DNA from 4 places in the Corticicoccus populi genome. Region 4 is predicted to be linked to each of the others. Evidence: riboswitches for the same ligand, from Rfam matches in the RefSeq annotation. Region 4 holds a riboswitch; each other region holds the start of a gene.

Region 1 (4,938 bases), on a different contig from region 4:
CTGGATATCGGAGTATAGATACCGCACAGATTTACGGTAATGAGCAAAGTGTCGGTGCGGGTATTAACCGGGCAGTTAACGAAGGACTGGTTACAAGAGATGAATTATTTATCACCACCAAAGTATGGAATGATGATTTATCATTTGATGAAACGATTCAAGCATTTGAAGCCAGTCTTGAAAAATTAAATCTGGACTACCTGGATTTGTATTTAATTCACTGGCCGGGAAAAGATAAGTATACTGAATCTTGGAAAGCACTCGAGGCATTATATAAAAAAGATAAAGTCAAAGCAATCGGTGTCAGCAATTTCAATTTAAATCATCTTGAGAAACTGGATAGTATCAGCAGTGTTAAGCCCGCAGTTAATCAAATTGAACTTCACCCGCGCCTCACACAAAAAGAAGTCATAGCATACTGTGAAATTAATGATATTCAAATAGAATCCTGGTCACCGTTTATGAATGGTGCACTGCTCAATAATGACGTTATCAACAAAATTTCAGAGAAATATAACAAAACAGCAGCACAGGTAATCATAAAATGGAATATACAGCAGGGAATTGTGACCATCCCTAAATCAATGACACCGGACAGAATGAAATTAAATTTGGATGTATTTGATTTTGAACTAAGTCCTGAGGATATTATTGCTCTGGATTCGCTCAATAATAATGAAAGAAGCGGTCCGGACCCTGATGATTTTAACTTTTAACAAAAAAATAAGGCGCAGAGGCGCCTTATTTTTCATCATCATAATTCATGACACAACGGATTCTATTTGGAATCATCACAATTTCAGCCTTCATATCTTCAGGCCGGAACCTTTTATCAATACACTCCTCAAAAAATCGAAGATGTTTTTCATCAATATTTATATCTTCTGAATCTGATGGATTATCATCCTGGACACTGTACCAGTACAAATATTCAACATCATTAAATGCTTCGCGGAAAATGGTTTCCACATACATTTTCTCACCCTCAAGATTTAAAAGAATGTCGTCCATGTTTTCGTGCATGTACTTAATCCATTCATCGACCCTTTTACTTTTTCCTTCTTTAACCCTGAATTTAGATAACTCGACTTTCATCATTATCCCCCTCATTCAAAACAGCTTCAACTTAAATACTAATATTTTTAAATTGACAGATTTCTTCTATTATAATAACTATATCGATACTCATTATATCTATTTTTTAAATAAAGACAAGCGTTTACATAAAATCATTATCTCCTTACAGTATTTATAAACAATTTATGTTTAAATAATGAGTAAGCAATGTATGCTGACTATTAAGGAGGCCGTATGTTTTTTAACATAGATTATTTAAAGAACGGGAGCCCGGAACAGATCAATGCCTGGCACTGCCTGAATCAATTAAATATCTTCAATCATTTAAAAGAATACAGTCCGGTGCTCTGTGGCACCTACCCCATTGATTTAATTACAGACACTTCAGATCTTGATATTATTATCGGCGGTTCAGATATCCAGAGTGTAAAAAAGGCACTCGAAAGATATCAATCGTGCCGTAATTTCAAAATATATGACGGCACCCGCTCAGGCGAAGCATACACAGTCGCTCATTTTGAATATGGGCACTTCATTATTGAAATTTTTGTTCAAAAGATCCCTGTTGAAATGCAGAATGCTTATCTGCATATGATTATTGAATATTATCTGCTTAAAGCTGATCCCGGGATGAAAGAAAAGGTGCTGGATTTAAAAAAGAAAGGGTACAGTACAGAAGCGGCATTTGTTTCTGTTCTCGGTCTTCATACTGATGACCCTTACAGCAGACTTATTGAATACGGCATATCCCGTAATATTATAACTGACATTTAGGAGTGATTTTCCATGAATATTGTGCTCGCTTCATCATCACCCAGAAGACAGGCGCTGCTCAATCAAATCGGTATAACTTTTACTTTAAGAACACAGACGGCCGATGAATCTAAAATAACAGAACATAATCCTGTAAAAAAAGTAACAAAGCTTGCACAGTTGAAAGCAGATATGACGCCTGTGTATGATGATGAAATTGTAATCACAGCAGACACAATTGTTTCCTGTGACAATGAAATTTTTGAAAAGCCGGAAGATGTTGATGATGCCTGTCGGATGATGACTGCTCTCAGCGGACGTCACCATCAGGTACACACTGCAGTAGTATTAAAATCAAAAGTAAAGTCGAAGCAGATATTAAGTACAACAGACGTTTATTTTTATGAACTGGATAATGATGATATTTTAAATTATATCCATACAAATGAACCTTATGATAAAGCAGGCGGCTACGGTATACAATCCACAGGTGCCAGGTTTGTTAAGAAAATTAACGGTGATTACTGTACAATTGTCGGGCTGCCGGCCGCTGAAGTGTACCATGCTTTAAAGAACTGGGATGAATCCATCATTTTAAATGATTGACAACCTGTTTTTCAGTCTGTATTCTTTAATAATAATTCAATAATCCTTTTCTTATCCAGAGAGGCAGAGGGAACGGCCCTGTGAAGCCTCAGCAACAGGCATACGCACTGTGCTAATTCCATTGAGTACACCTCAAACAGATGAGATTTTTAACCTCTTCATGTGTTCTTTGGAAATGAAGAGGTATTTTTATTTTTCAGACGAGGAGAAACTATATGAAACAAGAAAAAAATCAAGGAGGGACTGCACTCCTTCCTTTAGTCGTTTTTATACTGCTGTTCGTCGGCACAGGGATTATTACCGGTGATTTTACATCTATGCCGATTCCCGTTGCTGTCATCATAGCATCCATTGTTGCATTCTTTATTCATTTCAAAGAACCTTTTGAAGAAAAATTCAAAGCCTATTTAAGCGGTGCTTCCCAAAATAATATTATCCTGATGGTGATTATCTTTATCCTTGCCGGTGCCTTCTCGGAAGTGGCGGGTGCAATGGGAGCAGTAGAATCCACAGTCAATCTCGGACTGACACTTCTGCCTGTCCACCTGCTCTTAAGCGGTTTGTTTATTATATGCTGCTTCGTTTCATTTGCGATGGGTACAAGTACCGGAACTGTTGTTGCTATTGTACCGATTGCGATTGAACTTGCCAATCAGACTGATATTGCGCTGCCCCTCGCTGTCGCAACAGTCATCGGCGGGGCGATGTTCGGCGACAACCTCTCTTTTATATCAGATACGACAATTGTTGCCACCCGGTCGCAAGAAGTTAGAATGATTGATAAATTCAGAGTGAATGTCCTCATCATTCTCCCGAGTGCAGTCATTACAACAGTGATTTTATATTTCATGACAATGAATGCATCGATTACTTCAACCGGCCAGTTTGACTATCAATTGATTGAAATTCTTCCGTATTTTGCTGTTATCGTCATTGCACTCTTCGGGGTCGATGTCATCATTGTGCTCATCAGCGGTATTATCATCGCAGGGGTTTTAGGTTTTTCAACAGGTGCATTTGACGGTATAGGTTTTATCACAGCTGCCGGTGACGGTATTGAGAGTATGCAGACCATATCAATTATTGCGATTTTAATCGGAGGCATGATTGGTCTCATCAGACACTACGGCGGTATTGATTACATGTTAAATTTAATCAGAAGTAAAATACGCACTAAAAAAGGTGCTGAATTCGGTATTGCCGGTCTCGTCAGTGTGACGGATATCGGAACAGCCAATAATACTATTTCAATTATTATGACGGGACCTCTCGCAAAAGATATTGCGGATGAATACGGTGTTGACCGGCGTAAATCTGCCAGTATTCTTGATATTTTCGCAGCAGGTTTTCAAGGGATTATACCTTACGGCGGACAAATGCTTGCCGCAGCAGGCTTTGCATCAACCATATCCCCAATCGAAGTCATGCCTTACTCCATCTATCCGGCACTACTTCTCATTGCCGGTGCCATTGCAATCTGGGCAGGCTTTCCAAGAAAATATTCATAATAACAAAAGTGATCAGGAATCTCCTGATCACTTTTTAAATATAATGTCTTTAATCATGTAAAATTCTTTCGTGAAAAAAATATCTTTAATATCACTGATTGTCTCTTCAATCTCATTAAATGCTGCCCTCGCCTCTTCTTTTCTTCCTAATGAAAAAAGACTCATTGGATAAACTGCTGAACGAATAGCCATCAGCACCCGGTCAATGGGGTGCTGTGCCAACGGACGATGATATCTTTTTGGCTCATAAGTATCTACTACTTTTTGATAATATCCTTTATGATAGGCAATTTCCAAATCAAAAATATATGAATACTCTCTAAAAAACACCGTGGTCCGTTGGTCATTGATTAAAGACACTCTTTTTATATATCCCTCTAAATTACTTACATGCTTCTTAGGTTCATCCACTAATACATAATACAGCTGTACCGGCTGTTCTGGTGTATACATTTCAGTCACACTGTTACTGTGTGGGTTGAATTCTAAATACTTTTTAACACGCTCTTGATAGTATTCATACTTCTCAACATCCCCTGTTAAACCATAATATCTGCTTAAATCACTGTTGATGGATGCATAGTAGCCAAATCTCTCCTTTTTAAAAGATAAATCCATTAATTTCTCTGCACACTGTATAAAGTCCTCAATATCAAAATTAACCGCAAACAAAGAACGTATATATAAATAATACTCTTCGGTTCTGGAATCATATTCTTTAAGCGTTTCAACCTCCTCTTCAAGATCAATCAGCCATTGATACGCACTATAGTATTCTTTACTGTACAGCATGGAAGATACATCATTCAGTTTATCAGCAAGAGCCAGATGATTCAGGCCTTTCTCATTATAAAAACCGCCAATTTTCTTTGACATTGCCTCCGCTTCAGCCGGCATTCTTCTATAACGATAATAGATCCTTAAAATTTGATACACTTCCATCCCTTTCTGAGAGTCGGCGATTTTCTCAAAGTCAGTCAGGATATTTTTTTCA
Region 2 (4,938 bases), 120 kb from region 4:
GTCTATGGCTAAATCAGCAGTTACAGCAGGTGCAAACGGTCTGCAGATCGAAGTGCATCAGGACCCTGAAAATGCATGGAGTGACGGCCAGCAGTGCTTAACGCCGGCAGAATTTAAAGATTTGATGCAGCATATCAACCTGCTTGTTGAAATGGAAAATAAAACAATAGAGCAGGCACCTATTATCCAACACTAGAAGAAAGGGGGAATCCCATTTGAATACTCATAAATCACTCCGGAAGGAAATCGACCGTATCGATGAAGAGCTTGTGAAATTATTTGAAGAAAGAATGAACATATCAGTAGAAGTGGCAAACTATAAAATAGCAAATAATATTCCGGTGTTTGATGAAATGCGTGAAAAAGAAGTGATTGAAAAAAATGTTGCACGTATTTCGGATAGTAAACTTAAAGAGTACGGTGAACAGTTCTTCAATCATCTCATGGGACTCTCCCGTCATAGGCAGCAGGAACTAATCAATGAAGAAAGACTTTCCAAAGATTAATATATAAAATAAAGCCCTCTGCATATGCAGAGGGCTTTATTTATCTGTTCTCGAGATCTGTTAAGTCATAGTAGGTATTCTGATAAGCTTCATTCAGCCAGTTGTTAAACAGCAGGTGACCGTGGCTTTTCCAGGAAAATGTCGGTGCGTAACCAGGGTCATTACCCGGGAAATAATTATAAGGCACCTGAATATCAAGACCGCGTTTCACATCACGGACATATTCACTTTTAAGCGTGTCCCGTTCATATTCCAAATGACCGAATATGAATAAGTCTCTGTCGTCCCCCGTTGTCAAAATATCAGGACCGTGTTCTGGATGTGAAGTAAGTACTGTTAAATCTTCATTGAATTTGATGTCACTCATATCCATTTTGCTGTTCCTGGACTGAGGAACGTGGTAGACATCATCAAATCCTCTTAAAAATGGATGTTCAGGTGCTTCATTACGGTAGTTGAAGATGCCGAAAAGCTTCTGCTCAAGCGGCTCTTTTTTCATCCCGTGATAATAGTGCAGGGCAGCCTGTGCCCCCCAGCATATAAAGAATCGTCTGAAGACGTGGTTCTCAGACCATGCAAAAATTTCTTCAAGTTCTTTAATATAATCCACATCATTGAATTCCAGGTGTTCCACAGGCGCACCGGTGACAATCATCCCGTCAAAATACTGATCGGAAATTTCATCAATAGTATTATAGTATTTTTGAAGATGACTGGTGGGTGTGTTTCTGCTTCTGTGTGTTTTTGTATACATAAACTCCACATCAATCTGAAGCGGTGTATTACCCAGCAGCCGCAGTAAATGAAGTTCTGTTTCCTCTTTTTTCGGCATTAAGTTCAAGATTAATATTCTAATCGGCCGGATATCCTGTGTAATGGCACGTGATGCTTCAATTGTATAAACATTTTCTTTCTGCAGGTTCTTTTTAACCGGCAGTCCTTCAATTATTTTAATAGGCATTAGATCGCATCCAATCCTTTACTGAGATCTTCAATAATATCGTCAATATGTTCGAGACCGATAGAAACACGAATCATTTCAGGTTTAATACCGCCTGCTGCCTGTTCTTCTTCGGTCATCTGCGAATGTGTTGTAGAAGCGGGATGGACTACAAGTGATTTCGCATCACCGACATTCGCAAGGAGCGAGAACAGTTCCATGGACTCAATGAAGCGGATGCCCGCGTCATAGCCGCCTTTGACGCCGAAAGTGAAAATGGATCCGGCACCTTCAGGCAGATATTTTTCTTTGAGTTCATGATAAGGGCTTGAAGTGAGACCGGCATAATCCACCCATTCGACTTTTTCGTGGCCTTTGAGGAATTCAGCTGCCTTCACCGCATTTTCAACATGGCGCTCCATGCGTAATGACAATGTTTCAATTCCCTGTGTAAGGAGAAAGGCATTGAATGGAGACAGTGCGGCTCCAGTGTCACGCAGTAATGTCGTTCTGATTTTAAAGGCGAATTCTGCAGGATGGAAAGTGTCTGCGAAAACAAGACCGTGGTAGGAATGATCCGGCTCGCTGAAGCCCGGGAACTTTCCGTTTTTCCAATTAAAGTTACCCCCGTCTACAATCACACCGCCGATGGATGTTCCATGTCCGCCGAGAAACTTCGTAGCAGAATGAACAACAACATTGGCACCGTGCTCAATCGGACGGCATAAATAAGGTGTTGCGAATGTATTGTCTACAATCAGCGGAACTTCGTTTGTACCTGCAATCTCTGCCAGAGTCTCAAGATCCTCGACATTACCTTCCGGGTTGCCGATAGTCTCAACAAATATCGCTTTTGTATTGCTCTGGACTGCATTCTTTACATCGTCCGGGTTTTTAGTGCTGACAAGTGAAACATCAATCCCGAATTTACTTAAAGTATGAGTGAACAAAGTATGTGTCCCCCCGTAAAGGCTCGTAGTCGCGATGATATGGTCTCCGCTGTTTGCGACTGCCTGTATTGCATAAGTAATTGCAGCCATGCCGGATGCGACACCGAGACCTGCTGTACCGCCTTCAAGTTCTGCAACGCGTGTTTCGAGGGCTGCAGTCGTTGGATTGGTGATACGTGTGTAGATGTTGCCCGCTTCCTTCAGAGCAAACAGGTTGGCTGCATGCTCAGTGCTGTCAAAATTATAGGAAGTCGTCTGGTAAATCGGTAGTGCACGTGAGTTCGTTGCCGGGTCAACCTCCTGTCCGGCATGAAGCTGCTTCGTTTCAAATCTGTAGTTCTCAGTCATGAACATTCCTCCTTATTTTTTATTTATATAATAAAACAGCCTCCCTGTGGAAACAGGCAGGCTATTGTTCGCTCATCTATCAGGATAACCTGCTGGAATTAGCACCTTACTTAAAAGGTTGCCGGGCGTCACGGGGCCAGTCCCTCAGCCACTCTGGATAAGTGTATATTGAATTGTAGATTATGTTACACAGTCCGTTTGTTTTTGTCAAATAAATTTAAAAATTTAGTTTTTTATTCTTTCAATAATAACGCGGGAGGTATTTAAGGCGTTACAGTCTAATGTACAGATTAATGTTTAAAGAAGTATTGACAATGACGCATCTACTGATTACGATTGCTATCAGTATATAAGATGAAGAGGTGTTGATTATGAATGCAGTGTTAGTGGCTGTAATTGTGATGATTGTATTAAGCTTATGCCGTTTAAATGTCGTACTGGCATTATTTGCAGGTGCACTGACAGGTGGTTTGATTGCCGGTATGGGTTTTCTCGATACAATTACTGTGTTTACGTCAAACATTGTCGGCGGTGCGGAAATTGCATTAAGCTATGCCTTGCTGGGAGGTTTTGCGGCACTGATTGCCTACAGTGGCATTACAGACTTTGTCGTCGATAAAATATTGAAAGTATTCAAAAAAGACAGCACCAAGAGTGCAAGAATTACAGCTAAAATAAGTGTCATTGCGGCACTGCTTATTATTTCGATGCTGAGTCAGAATTTAATTCCGGTACATATTGCATTTATTCCTATTTTAATACCGCCGCTGTTAAGTTTGTTTAACGAACTGCAGATGGACCGCCGTCTCATTGCAGTTATTCTGACTTTCGGTCTGACATTTACATATGTCATTCTGCCGTACGGGTATGGGCAGATATTTCAAAATACGATAGTCACGAGTTTTGAAAATGCGGGAGTGTCTATTGCACTGGCCGATGTGACAGCTAATATGTGGATCCCATCCCTCGGATTTATAGTTGGATTGATTCTTGCAGTTATTTTTTACAGTAAACCGAGACAGTACAGGACGAAACGAATTACTCTTGCAAAGCCAAAAGAGGTGAATATTAAAATAGCGATGATAGCTGTTATTGCCATCATTGCAACATTTACTGTTCAGCTTCTTACTGAATCAATGATTTTTGGTGCAATCGCAGGGATATTAGTCTTTTTCTTTTCATTTCAGTTTAAGTGGTCAAAACTTGATGATGAATTGATCAAAGGTATTCAGCTCATGGCATATATTGGTATGGTAATGCTTGCGGCGAATGGTTTTGCAGGCGTTATTACAGAATCCGGCCATGTTGAACCGCTGGTAACGAACGTAGCCGGTTTTTTAGGGGACAATAAAGCACTAATAGCGATGTCAATGTTGGTAGTTGGTCTGCTGGTCACTCTCGGAATCGGGTCTTCATTCGCTACAATACCGATTATCGGAGCAATTTTTATCCCGCTTGGTATTGAACTTGGACTGTCACTTCCTGCAGTGATTGCTTTGATTGGAACGGCAGGTGCACTCGGAGATGCTGGCTCCCCGGCGTCTGACTCGACACTCGGGCCGACTGCAGGACTGAATGTAGATAACCAGCACGATCATATTTGGGATACATGCGTACCGACATTTATCTTTTTAAATATTCCGGTGGTTATTACAGGGTTTATTGCTGCGATGATTTTATAGATTACAAGAGGAAAGATGAATCGCCACGGCATTTTTATTGTGAATACTAATTTGGCTATTCGTGTAATGGTAATTATTAGAAATTCTCTTTTGTATGAGCTTGCTATTTTACACTACTGTGATATACTTAAAGATGCTCAATCAACTTAAAGAAGGTGAAGCTATATGGATACAGAATTGAACCTTACGCTTCTCACTGAACGTTTAACTGCATACCAAATCAGCCGTGCAGTTGATATAGACGAGCAGATGGCTCAAAAAATTATTGAGCAAGAAGTGAGTATTGATGAATTAGAACCACAAATTATTTACCAGTTAAAAGAATTGAATGATAAGTTACTGAACTAAGATTAGACTGGAAACTCAGTCTTTTTTTATTTACATATTTTTAAAGACAGTGAGGGATTAAGTTAAATTCCGACTTTAGCCCTATGCATAAATATCGTATAAGTGATAATATTATGGAACATTGTAAATAAGTAAAAGGAGTATTTTTAAATGAATCTTTTGAT
Region 3 (4,938 bases), on a different contig from region 4:
TATCCATCGTTTCCTCCTGTTGTCATGTCAATTTATCATTCATAAATAAAAGCCCTATAATTAGATTATAGGACTTTTATCAGTATATACAAAAATAATTCATCACGGGTTCAGGCTGAGAATCGCATCTGCGATTTCATCCAGATCTTTAACCGTATATTGGAAACGGCCGTGGAATACATATTTCATGAAGAATGCATCCAGCTCTTCAGTGCCGACCAGCACTTTAACACCCTGGTCATCCGAATAATTTGATATAGAGTAGTTGCCGTTATCCTTCGGATTAAAATAGATAATCGGTACAATTTCATACTGCAGTTTTAAAATATTACGCAGTTTTTCTGAAGATACTTTTGTTTCTTCAATCACTTCATTATAATGATTCACAGCTACTTTATCATCTGTGTCTTTATCAAAAATAAGTGTCTGCTCCTGCTTTTTATCTAAGTTCAACAAGTCAAAGAATGATTCTATATAAGGAAGCTCTTCAAAGTTCGTTTCATTAACACCATGAAGAATATGGCCTCTCCAATACTTGGAATCCAGTAAATAAATGCCTGTTCTTGTTAACACAAGATGGTCAATTTTACGTGTATTCGTGTAGTTGCGGCTCGGTATATATACATTTGAAAGAATATGCATATCAGACTCACGGATTTTCTCATCACGTACCAGTCTGTCTTTCAGCTGAATCAGTGCGAGATCCGTTAAATATTCACCTTTATCGACAGTGAACTGCTGAAGGCTGGATAATTTGTTATCGAGCAGCGTAGTATCGTTATAATATTTTTCATTCAGCGTGGAAATTTCTTTTTTATAACCAAGACGCTCTTCTTCATGCTGTGACTCGTAATTTTCAACCAGTTCCTTCTTTTCTTTATCATATGATTCCTGAAGTGTGTTCACTTCTTTACGGTGTTTGAAGAAATAGACTAAGAACCAAATCAAAATAATTAAAAGTACAGCAGCAACAATGATAAATATCGGCTCTGTAAAAATATCTGTATTCATATTCATATTTATTCTCCTTTTCCTCGAATTGCTTAATTTATTATATCAAAAGAACGGATTTGAAACGATTAAAAACAAGTCTCCATCTTAAGTTTATGTTTTATCTTTAACTAAATGGGTATAATTACTCAATCATTTTTAAAATGAGGATCAATACATTCCATTCAATAATATCCTTTTAAAGGATACAAGGAGGCTTTACTGTGAAACTTAAAAAATATTTACTTACAGGCGGATTACTCTCCGTTCTTGTTCTCGGTGCATGCGGCAATGACGATTCAGATGACATGGATGACAGTGATATGGACGACAATGACATGGAAGATCATGAGAATCACGATGATATGGATGATAATGAAGACGAAGATTAACCTGTTGAACTGAAAAAACCGGAGTTCTGCAGTCCCCTGAAGTGAGATTTATTTCTCGTTTCAGGGGGCTGCAAAAAGCATCCGGGTTTTTTTATTTGGAAAGTGAACCGATAAGTGCATCCACCTGATCCACCGCTTCCCATGGAAGATTCAAATCTTCACGTCCAAAATGGCCGTAGCTTGCGGTGTTTTTATAAATCGGTCTTCTTAAATCAAGCATCTCAATGATTCCGTCCGGTGATAAGTTGAACAGCTCACGGATGGCCTCAACGATTTGAGCTTCACTATATTTTGAAGTCCCGAAAGTATCTACTGAAATCGATACAGGCTGTGACACGCCGATGGCATATGCCAGCTGGATTTCACATTTTGATGCGATTTTACTTGCCACAATATTTTTAGCGATATAGCGTGCTGCATATGCTGCAGAACGGTCGACCTTTGTCGGATCCTTACCACTGAATGCACCGCCGCCGTGACGCGCATAACCACCGTAAGTATCTACGATAATTTTACGGCCTGTCAGCCCTGCATCACCCTGTGGTCCGCCGATAACAAAGCGCCCTGTCGGGTTGATGAAGTATTTTGTATCTTCATCAAGCAGTTCCTCAGGGACAACATAACGAATCACATACTCAAGAAGATCATCATAAATCTGTTCCGGTGAAATATCTTCATGATGCTGTGTAGAAATGACAATCGTATCAATTCGTTTCACAACATTATTTTCATCATATTCAACCGTCACCTGTGTTTTACCATCCGGGCGCAGGTAATCAAGCAGCCCTGTTTTTCTTGCTTCCGTTAAACGCTTTGATAATTTATGGGATAAAGAGATTGGAAGCGGCATTAATTCCTCTGTTTCATCACAAGCGAAGCCGAACATTAAGCCCTGGTCGCCGGCACCTGTAGACACATCTTCCGTACTTCTCGTTTCAATCGCATTGTTCACACCTTGTGCAATATCCTGTGACTGTTCATCGATACCTGTTAATACAGACATTGTTTTATAGTCATAACCGTACTTTGCATCAACATAGCCAATATCTTCAACTGTCTTTCTTACGATTTTAGGAATATCCACATACGTTTTTGTACTAATCTCACCCACGATTAATGCGAGACCCGTATTCACTACCGTTTCACAGGCAACTCTTGCATGTGCATCTCCTTCAATAATTTCATCTAAAATTGCATCAGATATTTGATCGGCAATCTTATCTGGATGTCCCTCCGTCACTGACTCGGAAGTAAATAAATTGCGCTCTGCCATAAATAAGCTCCTTTAAAAGTATATTAGCTATCTCCTAACGACAAAAATAAAACCTTTTCTCATCAAAAAGAGAAAAGGCTCCGCTCTTCCCCTTATCGCTCAGAATACTCTGCATCCTTTAGCACCTTTCTTCACAAAAACTAATAAAGAGGTTGCTGGGCTTCATAGGGTATGTTCCCTCCACCGACTCTTGATAAGAGATAACTTATTTAATAATATACTAGATTCACAAAACCAAATCAAGACCAAGCATGTGGTTTTCATGATTCATATTATTTAATCCTAGCAGTTTACTAGATTTTATTTGTATAGTCGCTGTTCTTAAAGTAAAAGTCATTAATTTTCGAGAAAGCTATTTGAATCACTGAATTCTCTGTCGTCCTTTGTTGTTATGACAGGATACCTTAATTTAAATTTCTATCTAGCCTTTTATACCTAAGAAACAGATGATTATTCTTATCAGAAGCTTTATCCAGGATTTTATAATGATTCTCCCCGTAGAAACGATGTAATTCTTCCACATCATCATGTTCAAGTATTACTACTCTTAAAGCTATCGTCTCGAAAATTTGATTACATAAATTCTCTGCTTCATTTAATAAGAGCATCCCTTTGATGTTAACACTTGCATTGGTATTCTTACCGAGTTGAGCAATTAATATTCCTGACAACCCATCACTTTGTTTTGAACCGGTAAGTTTTTTCCTCTCATTTGCAGAGACTTCACTATTAAAAGAAATTGTTTTGTGGGATAACGTAAAATATCCTAATATCTCATTCAACTTCTCCTCGTCTCTCACTAAAAAAGTTCTGGACTGACTCGCAACACAACTGCTATAAGCTTTTTCCAATAAAAAATACTCAACATCTTCATTAAAATCACATTTAAAATTTTCAACTAAAGTGTGAAACTCTTCTTTAGTCAGACCATCCTGTATTAATGCTTCGAGAGATTCTATAATCAGATTCACTTATTATGCTTACCCCTTCTGATTGAATCAATTAACGTTTTTCGTTGTTTTGAAGTTGCCATTTTTACAGATGATTTTTTCACAGCGTACGCTTCACTTTCTGCAATTTGCCTAGCTTCATATTCATTGATCGTAATCTTTCTGGTGATTGTAGATGTAGCCATTGGCGGCATCTCCTTTCCATTTAAATAGTAAATTTATTATATAACATTTTACATTCTAAATAAAGGACGCAGATTGAAGCCATCCTAATAAATGAGACATTCGTATAATAAATTTTTCATATAATCAAGTATTTCCAGCAGTTTTAGAAAATCACTTGACCACACCGGTCACTAGAACTATAATGAAGTTGACCATAGTGGTCAAAGAAGTGAGGATGATTGAAATGTATAAAAATTTTAATAAAGTAGATGATAATAAAAAAACTGAAATTATTAATGTGTCACTAAAAGAATTCAGTGAAAATGGTTATGAATCTGCATCAACCAACGTTATTACAAAAGCAGCCAATATTTCAAAAGGCTCATTGTTCAATTATTTCGGCAGTAAAAAAGGATTGTACATTTTCCTGCTTGATTACAGTATCGAAGTTGTTGAGCAGTTTTACAATCAAATTGACAAGTCAGAGCCTGATTTGTTTAAACGTCTTGAAAATATCGGTGTAGAGAAATTAAAAACTCAAAAACAGTTTCCCTATGCCTTTGATTTTCTGACCAATTCTATAAGTGAAGAATCAGCCGAGGTCAAAAATATAATTAATGACAAAATCAATGATACTTATATCCGCGGTTTAAACAGCCTGTACGATGATATTGATTATTCATTGTTTAAAAAAGAGATTGATGTTCAAAAAGCAATCGAAATTTTAACATGGACGATGTTCGGTTTTGCTGATAAATATATGCCGCAGATAGAATCTTTTGAATCTGTTACTGATTTCGGAGGTGCCCTTTTAAACGATTGGCAGGAATACGCAGAAATATTAAAGTACAGTTTTTATAAATAAAACACTCATATTATTTGAAAGGAAGTCATTATGATGAACGAAATGGTTAAAATTGAAGGCTTACAAAAAAAGTTCGGTAAATTCCAGGCGTTAAGTGATGTCACCTTTTCAGTTTATCCCGGTGAGGTGGTCGGTTTTATCGGTCCCAACGGTTCCGGAAAATCAACAACAATCAGAATTTTACTCGGTATTATAAAAAAGAACGGCGGAGACGCACAAATATTCGGTAAAGATGTGTGGAAAGACAGCCTTGAAATTCATAAGCGGATTTCCTATGTTCCGGGGGATGTTGCCTTATGGGGT
Region 4 (4,938 bases):
GTATGCAGTCATTGCCGCTAATGCAAACGTCCCTGCTTCCTCCCATGATAAATGTGATGGTTTCGGCAGTACATTCTCAGCCGGCACTGTCACATATTCACCGAAAGTTCCATGGTACGGGAATCCCATAATTTCAAAACCAGCCGGCGGTGCCGCACTGTTCTTCTCCCAGCCAAGTGCAGGATTAATAATCACTTCTTCACCCGGCTGTACACCTGTTACATTTTCCCCGACATCATCAATAATTCCTGCACCGTCAGAACCCAGTATAAAGTAAGGATCTTTCTCATCATGCCTGTTAGGCACAAGTAAATCTCTATGATTTAATCCGGCTGTTTTTAATTTCACGCGTATTTCACCTTTACTGACCTCAGGCTTTTCCACTGAACCGTACTGCACACCTGCCAAACCTTTTTCACCTTCATGAAACACTGCCTTCATAATGATATATCTCCTTTAAACTCAAGTATTTTTGTATAACTCGAACGTATATCTATTCCTCTAATCATAGAATTTAAAACCTTATCCTAAAAAAACCAGCCCGGTCACTGCCGGCCTGGTTCGTTCATTATAAAAGTTCATTTGAAAGTTCGATAATATATTTTAATTTATTCCACTGATCCGCTTCTGTCAGCTCGTTACCGTGATGCGTTGAGGAAAAACCACACTGCGGACTGAAACAGATCTGTTCTTTCGGAAGAATTTCCAATGCCTCTTTCAGACGTGCTTTAATCTCTTCTTTATCTTCAAGTTCACCATGCTTTGATGTAAATACACCAAGGACGACTTTCGGCGCATGACCTTCTGTCGGTATTTCTCTTAATGGTTCAAAGTCGCCTGAACGGTCATCATCATACTCAAGGAAAAATCCGTCCACTTTTTCTTTCGCAAACAATACCGGGGCAATGTGTGCATAACTGCCTTCATATCTCCATCTGGAACGGTAATTCCCGCGGCATAAGTGTGTTGTGACCACCATATCATCCGGCTTATCTTCAAGCGCGCCGTTAACCACTTTTAATGCGAGCTCAATCAATGCCTGTCTGTCGAGGTCAGTATCTAAAAATGAAATATCCTCACTGTTTAATGATGCGATATATACATCATCAAGCTGCAGGTAGCGGCAGCCGGCATCATAAAATGCCTGAACCGCATCTTTATAAGTCTGAATAACATCTTCTGCATACTCAAATATATCAGGGTAAATTTCTTTATTTCTAATACCGGACATAAAGAACTGGTTCGGACTTGGAATCGTCTGTTTCGCAACCGCACGGTCGCCGACAATATCCCTGAAAAGAATGAAATCTTTTACATGCGGATGATCCGGGTTAAATTTAAGTTTCCCCGTATTCTTTACATGGTAAGCTTCCGTCTTCATTCCTTTAAAGGAATAGCCTTCCTCAGGAATATAGCCTTCCGCACCACCGATGTGCTCCATGAAATCAATGTGCCAGAAACGGCGTCTGAACTCACCGTCTGTCACTGCCCGGAGACCGATTTCAATCTGTTTGTCTACAACCTTTTGAATCTCTTTCGTCTCAATATCGTATAATTCTTCGTCTGAGAGATTCCCTTCGGCATTATCTTTACGCGCCTGATGGATACGTTCCGGACGCAGTAAACTGCCGACATGATCCGCTTTAAATGGTCCTGTAAATACTGTATTCGTCAAAATAGTCCCTCTTTCAATCTATGTTTATTTTTATAAAAGCGTTTCTGATAACTCAACGATGTATCTTAATTTATTCCACTGTGCTTCTTCAGTTAAAATATTCCCGTGGTGAGTAGATGCGAACCCGCACTGCGGACTTAAAGAAATCTGCTCTTTCGGAATAAATTCCGCTGCTTCTTCAATACGCGCTTTAATTTCTTCTTTGTCTTCCAGTTCACCATGCTTTGATGTGAACAGTCCGAGCACGACCTGTGGGCCGCCGTCAGGAATTTCTTTCAGCGGTTTAAAATCACCTGAACGATCATCATCATACTCGAGGAAGAAGCCGTCCACTTTCTCTTTCGCAAACAATACCGGGGCAATTTTCGCATAACTGCCTTCAAATGCCCATTTTGAACGATAGTTCCCGCGGCATAAATGCGTCGTAATCACTAAATCATCCGGCTTTACTTCAAGCACACCGTTAATGACGCGCAGTGCCAGTTCAATTAACTCATCAACACTGTAATCTGTGTCGTTAAACGGAATTTCATCCGCATTCAACCCTGCGATATATACATCGTCAAACTGTAAATACCTGCAGCCGGCATCATAAAATGCAGTAACTGCATCCTGATATGCTTTAACAATGTCGTCGGCATAATCCTCAACATCCGGATAAATATCATAGTTTCTGATCCCAGCGTTAAACAGCTGGTTCGGACTCGGAATCGTCTGTTTCGCAACAGCCCGTCCACCGACAATTTCATTAAAAAGTTTAAAGTCACGGACGTGTGGGTGATTTTTATCAAAACCGATTTTCCCTATATTTCTGACGTTGTATCGCTCTGTTTCTTCACCGACGAATAAATAACCCTGATCCGGCACATATCCTTCAATACCTGTAATGTGCTCTAAAAAGTCAGTATGCCAGAAGCGGCGTCTGAATTCACCGTCAGTCACTGCTTTTAAGCCGACTTCAATCTGCTTATCAACAATCTTCTTAATCTCTTCCGTCTCAATTTCATATAATTCATCCGCCGAAATTTTTCCTTCCGACTTATCCTTACGTGCCTGATGAATCCGTTCCGGCCGTAAAAGACTGCCGACATGATCCGCCTTAAATGGTCCATTCACTCCTGCTGCCATTGAAACCCCACCTTTTTGATTTAATAAATAAACCCCTCCTATCTCAAAGATAGAAAGGGCTTATTTCAACCGTCTCATCTTTAAGCTCATATAAGCTCCATGGAATTAGCACAGTACCTAATGGTCCGCTGCTGAGGTATCGACAGGCCAGTCCCTCCACCTCTCTGGATAAGAATCAGATTTATTTGATTAGTGAGAATGTTAAACTATATCTAATTTTCTGTCAATAAGTAAAGTATCAAAATGCTTCAGCCGGTCCTCTTGTTTATACTCTGAATGATCTATCCGGATGAATCAATGGCGGCATATTAGAAACATGTCCGTTCAATTTTGAATTGGTCGTTGGAATGATTGACTAGTATATCAAAATGCACGCTTTCAGGGTGCATGAATAATTCATATTGTATTCTTCTCTCTTCGTGGGACTGATATAATGCCTCTGTTTTACGGCCGCGGTCGTTAATATCTCTGTCGAGCCTTCTGTTCAATTCCGTCTCTCCATCAGTATAAATATAAACCGAGCAGTCAAAAAGTGCCGGATCAAGAAAAGCAATTGACATTCCTTCCACAACAGTGACGCTGTATCCCGCAGACATTACTTCTTCAGGCATCCACTCTTTATGAATAGTCAGTACATCACGACCGCCTTTAATACTTTTCAAATCACGTTCCAGTCCAGATAATTCATGGGCGGAAGGCATACATGCCGTCGGTTTAAAACGATGGATTTGACCATTATATTCATATACCGCTTCCAGATGTTTTCTATACGTGCCGTGAATAATATACGGGTCTGTATTCAAATAATTGTATGTCCCCGGTTCCAAAGCACTGCATAATCTTTCAGCAAACATTGTCTTACCTGCTGCACCGTGCCCGGATATACCGATAATCAGATGCTTTTCCTTTGAAACTTCTATGAATCGAATCATATTTTCTACCAATTTTTTCATTAATATTTCCTCCTGTTCAGCTGAATATCTCGTTGTTATCATAGTTAAAATAAATTCATCGCCAGATAAATCACAACTGTCACTGTAATACTGCTGAGAAGTGTTGAATACAGTACAGTCTGTGCATGAAGTTCCGGCTCTACATCATATTCCAGGGCAAGGGTCGCAGTATTTCTAGATGTTGGGAATGCACTTGCGATTAACAGAGACTGTGCAATCACACCATCTATTCCTAAGAGATAGATTAATCCCAGTGCCACCGCCGGGCTCAAAATGAGTCTGCCGACTAATGCCCATCCGATGACTTTGTGGAATGTTTTCACTTCAATACTTTCAAGCTGCATTCCGAGCAGTATTAATGCCAGTGCTGCAAAGCCGCCGGCAAGCTGTTCAATCGGCACCAGTGCGAAGTTTGGAATAGGTATATCCACTATTTTGAAGAGAGCCGCAATCCATAATGCATGAATAATCGGCAGTTTCAAAAGATCTCTTAAGATATCAATGATAGATTTGGATACAGAAATCAAATTGTAGAGACCGTATGTATAAGTTAGTAGATTCTGAATCACCAGCACAATAATTTGGACCGATACACCAAGCGGGTGTGCACTGAAAACAAGCTGACTGACCGGCAGCCCGTAATTGCCGGAGTTCATTAAAGAAATACTGTTTTTCAACACTGTCTGTTCATCTCTTTTTAAATTTAGTATTTTGGAAAACACATTGCCGGTAATAATCAGTATTGACACAAACAGCGCCATATATATGACGAGTTCAGTCAGAAGTGACAAATTTATCTCGGCCGAATATATATTAATGAACACTGCCGCAGGCATGAAGCAGTATGTTACAAGATTCGCAATCGGCTGAAGTCTGAAATGAAATTTCTTCTGAAGCAGTGTACCAATTCCGATCAGAATGAGAATCGGTACAATAATATCAACAAAAAGCAGGCTGATATAATTCAATATACTCATCTCTTTTCTATATTATAAGTACTTCTTATTTTATCATGAGATAGTAATAAGAAAAACTACACTTATATAAATTCACTTCTTTTTATATGACTCTTGAAAATAATGAAAACATTTTCTATAAAAAACTTCCTGAATCCCCCTAGACACCACACTATAAATGTAATAATATATCACTCATGTTTTAAGACAGATATATAAAGGAGGA

The links. A riboswitch is a leader RNA that binds a small molecule or an ion and turns the genes downstream of it on or off. The one in region 4 is predicted to bind S-adenosylmethionine.
Region 1: linked by a shared signal. The riboswitch ahead of ACFSX4_RS00150 (Na+/H+ antiporter NhaC family protein) and the one ahead of ACFSX4_RS09745 (5-methyltetrahydropteroyltriglutamate--homocysteine S-methyltransferase) in region 4 are both predicted to bind S-adenosylmethionine.
Region 2: linked by a shared signal. The riboswitch ahead of ACFSX4_RS10475 (O-acetylhomoserine aminocarboxypropyltransferase/cysteine synthase family protein) and the one ahead of ACFSX4_RS09745 (5-methyltetrahydropteroyltriglutamate--homocysteine S-methyltransferase) in region 4 are both predicted to bind S-adenosylmethionine.
Region 3: linked by a shared signal. The riboswitch ahead of metK (methionine adenosyltransferase) and the one ahead of ACFSX4_RS09745 (5-methyltetrahydropteroyltriglutamate--homocysteine S-methyltransferase) in region 4 are both predicted to bind S-adenosylmethionine.

The regions. Positions count from the first base shown of each region.
Region 1 is NZ_JBHUOQ010000001.1:8,518-13,455, reverse strand. Features, by position in the region: gene ACFSX4_RS00170 (aldo/keto reductase) at 1-716, shown strand, start outside; gene ACFSX4_RS00165 (DUF6176 family protein) at 742-1,095, opposite strand; gene ACFSX4_RS00160 (DUF4269 domain-containing protein) at 1,312-1,851, shown strand; gene ACFSX4_RS00155 (Maf family protein) at 1,864-2,436, shown strand; SAM riboswitch class I at 2,485-2,583, shown strand; gene ACFSX4_RS00150 (Na+/H+ antiporter NhaC family protein) at 2,652-3,944, shown strand; gene ACFSX4_RS00145 (helix-turn-helix domain-containing protein) at 3,972-4,938, opposite strand, start outside.
Region 2 is NZ_JBHUOQ010000004.1:145,422-150,359, reverse strand. Features, by position in the region: gene aroF (3-deoxy-7-phosphoheptulonate synthase) at 1-196, shown strand, start outside; gene ACFSX4_RS10485 (chorismate mutase) at 216-506, shown strand; gene ACFSX4_RS10480 (homoserine O-succinyltransferase) at 547-1,467, opposite strand; gene ACFSX4_RS10475 (O-acetylhomoserine aminocarboxypropyltransferase/cysteine synthase family protein) at 1,467-2,744, opposite strand; SAM riboswitch class I at 2,814-2,908, opposite strand; gene ACFSX4_RS10470 (Na+/H+ antiporter family protein) at 3,116-4,426, shown strand; gene ACFSX4_RS10465 (hypothetical protein) at 4,592-4,774, shown strand; gene ACFSX4_RS10460 (NADPH-dependent FMN reductase) at 4,925-4,938, shown strand, end outside.
Region 3 is NZ_JBHUOQ010000001.1:93,471-98,408, reverse strand. Features, by position in the region: gene ACFSX4_RS00640 (FAD/NAD(P)-binding protein) at 1-7, opposite strand, end outside; gene ACFSX4_RS00635 (nuclease-related domain-containing protein) at 103-1,017, opposite strand; gene ACFSX4_RS00630 (hypothetical protein) at 1,215-1,382, shown strand; gene metK (methionine adenosyltransferase) at 1,474-2,655, opposite strand; SAM riboswitch class I at 2,745-2,855, opposite strand; gene ACFSX4_RS00620 (hypothetical protein) at 3,060-3,626, opposite strand; gene ACFSX4_RS00615 (hypothetical protein) at 3,623-3,790, opposite strand; gene ACFSX4_RS00610 (TetR/AcrR family transcriptional regulator) at 4,015-4,635, shown strand; gene ACFSX4_RS00605 (ABC transporter ATP-binding protein) at 4,669-4,938, shown strand, end outside.
Region 4 is NZ_JBHUOQ010000004.1:20,986-25,923, forward strand. Features, by position in the region: gene ACFSX4_RS09735 (zinc-binding dehydrogenase) at 1-441, opposite strand, end outside; gene ACFSX4_RS09740 (5-methyltetrahydropteroyltriglutamate--homocysteine S-methyltransferase) at 569-1,675, opposite strand; gene ACFSX4_RS09745 (5-methyltetrahydropteroyltriglutamate--homocysteine S-methyltransferase) at 1,706-2,803, opposite strand; SAM riboswitch class I at 2,875-2,978, opposite strand; gene ACFSX4_RS09750 (phosphoribulokinase) at 3,112-3,756, opposite strand; gene ACFSX4_RS09755 (AEC family transporter) at 3,801-4,733, opposite strand.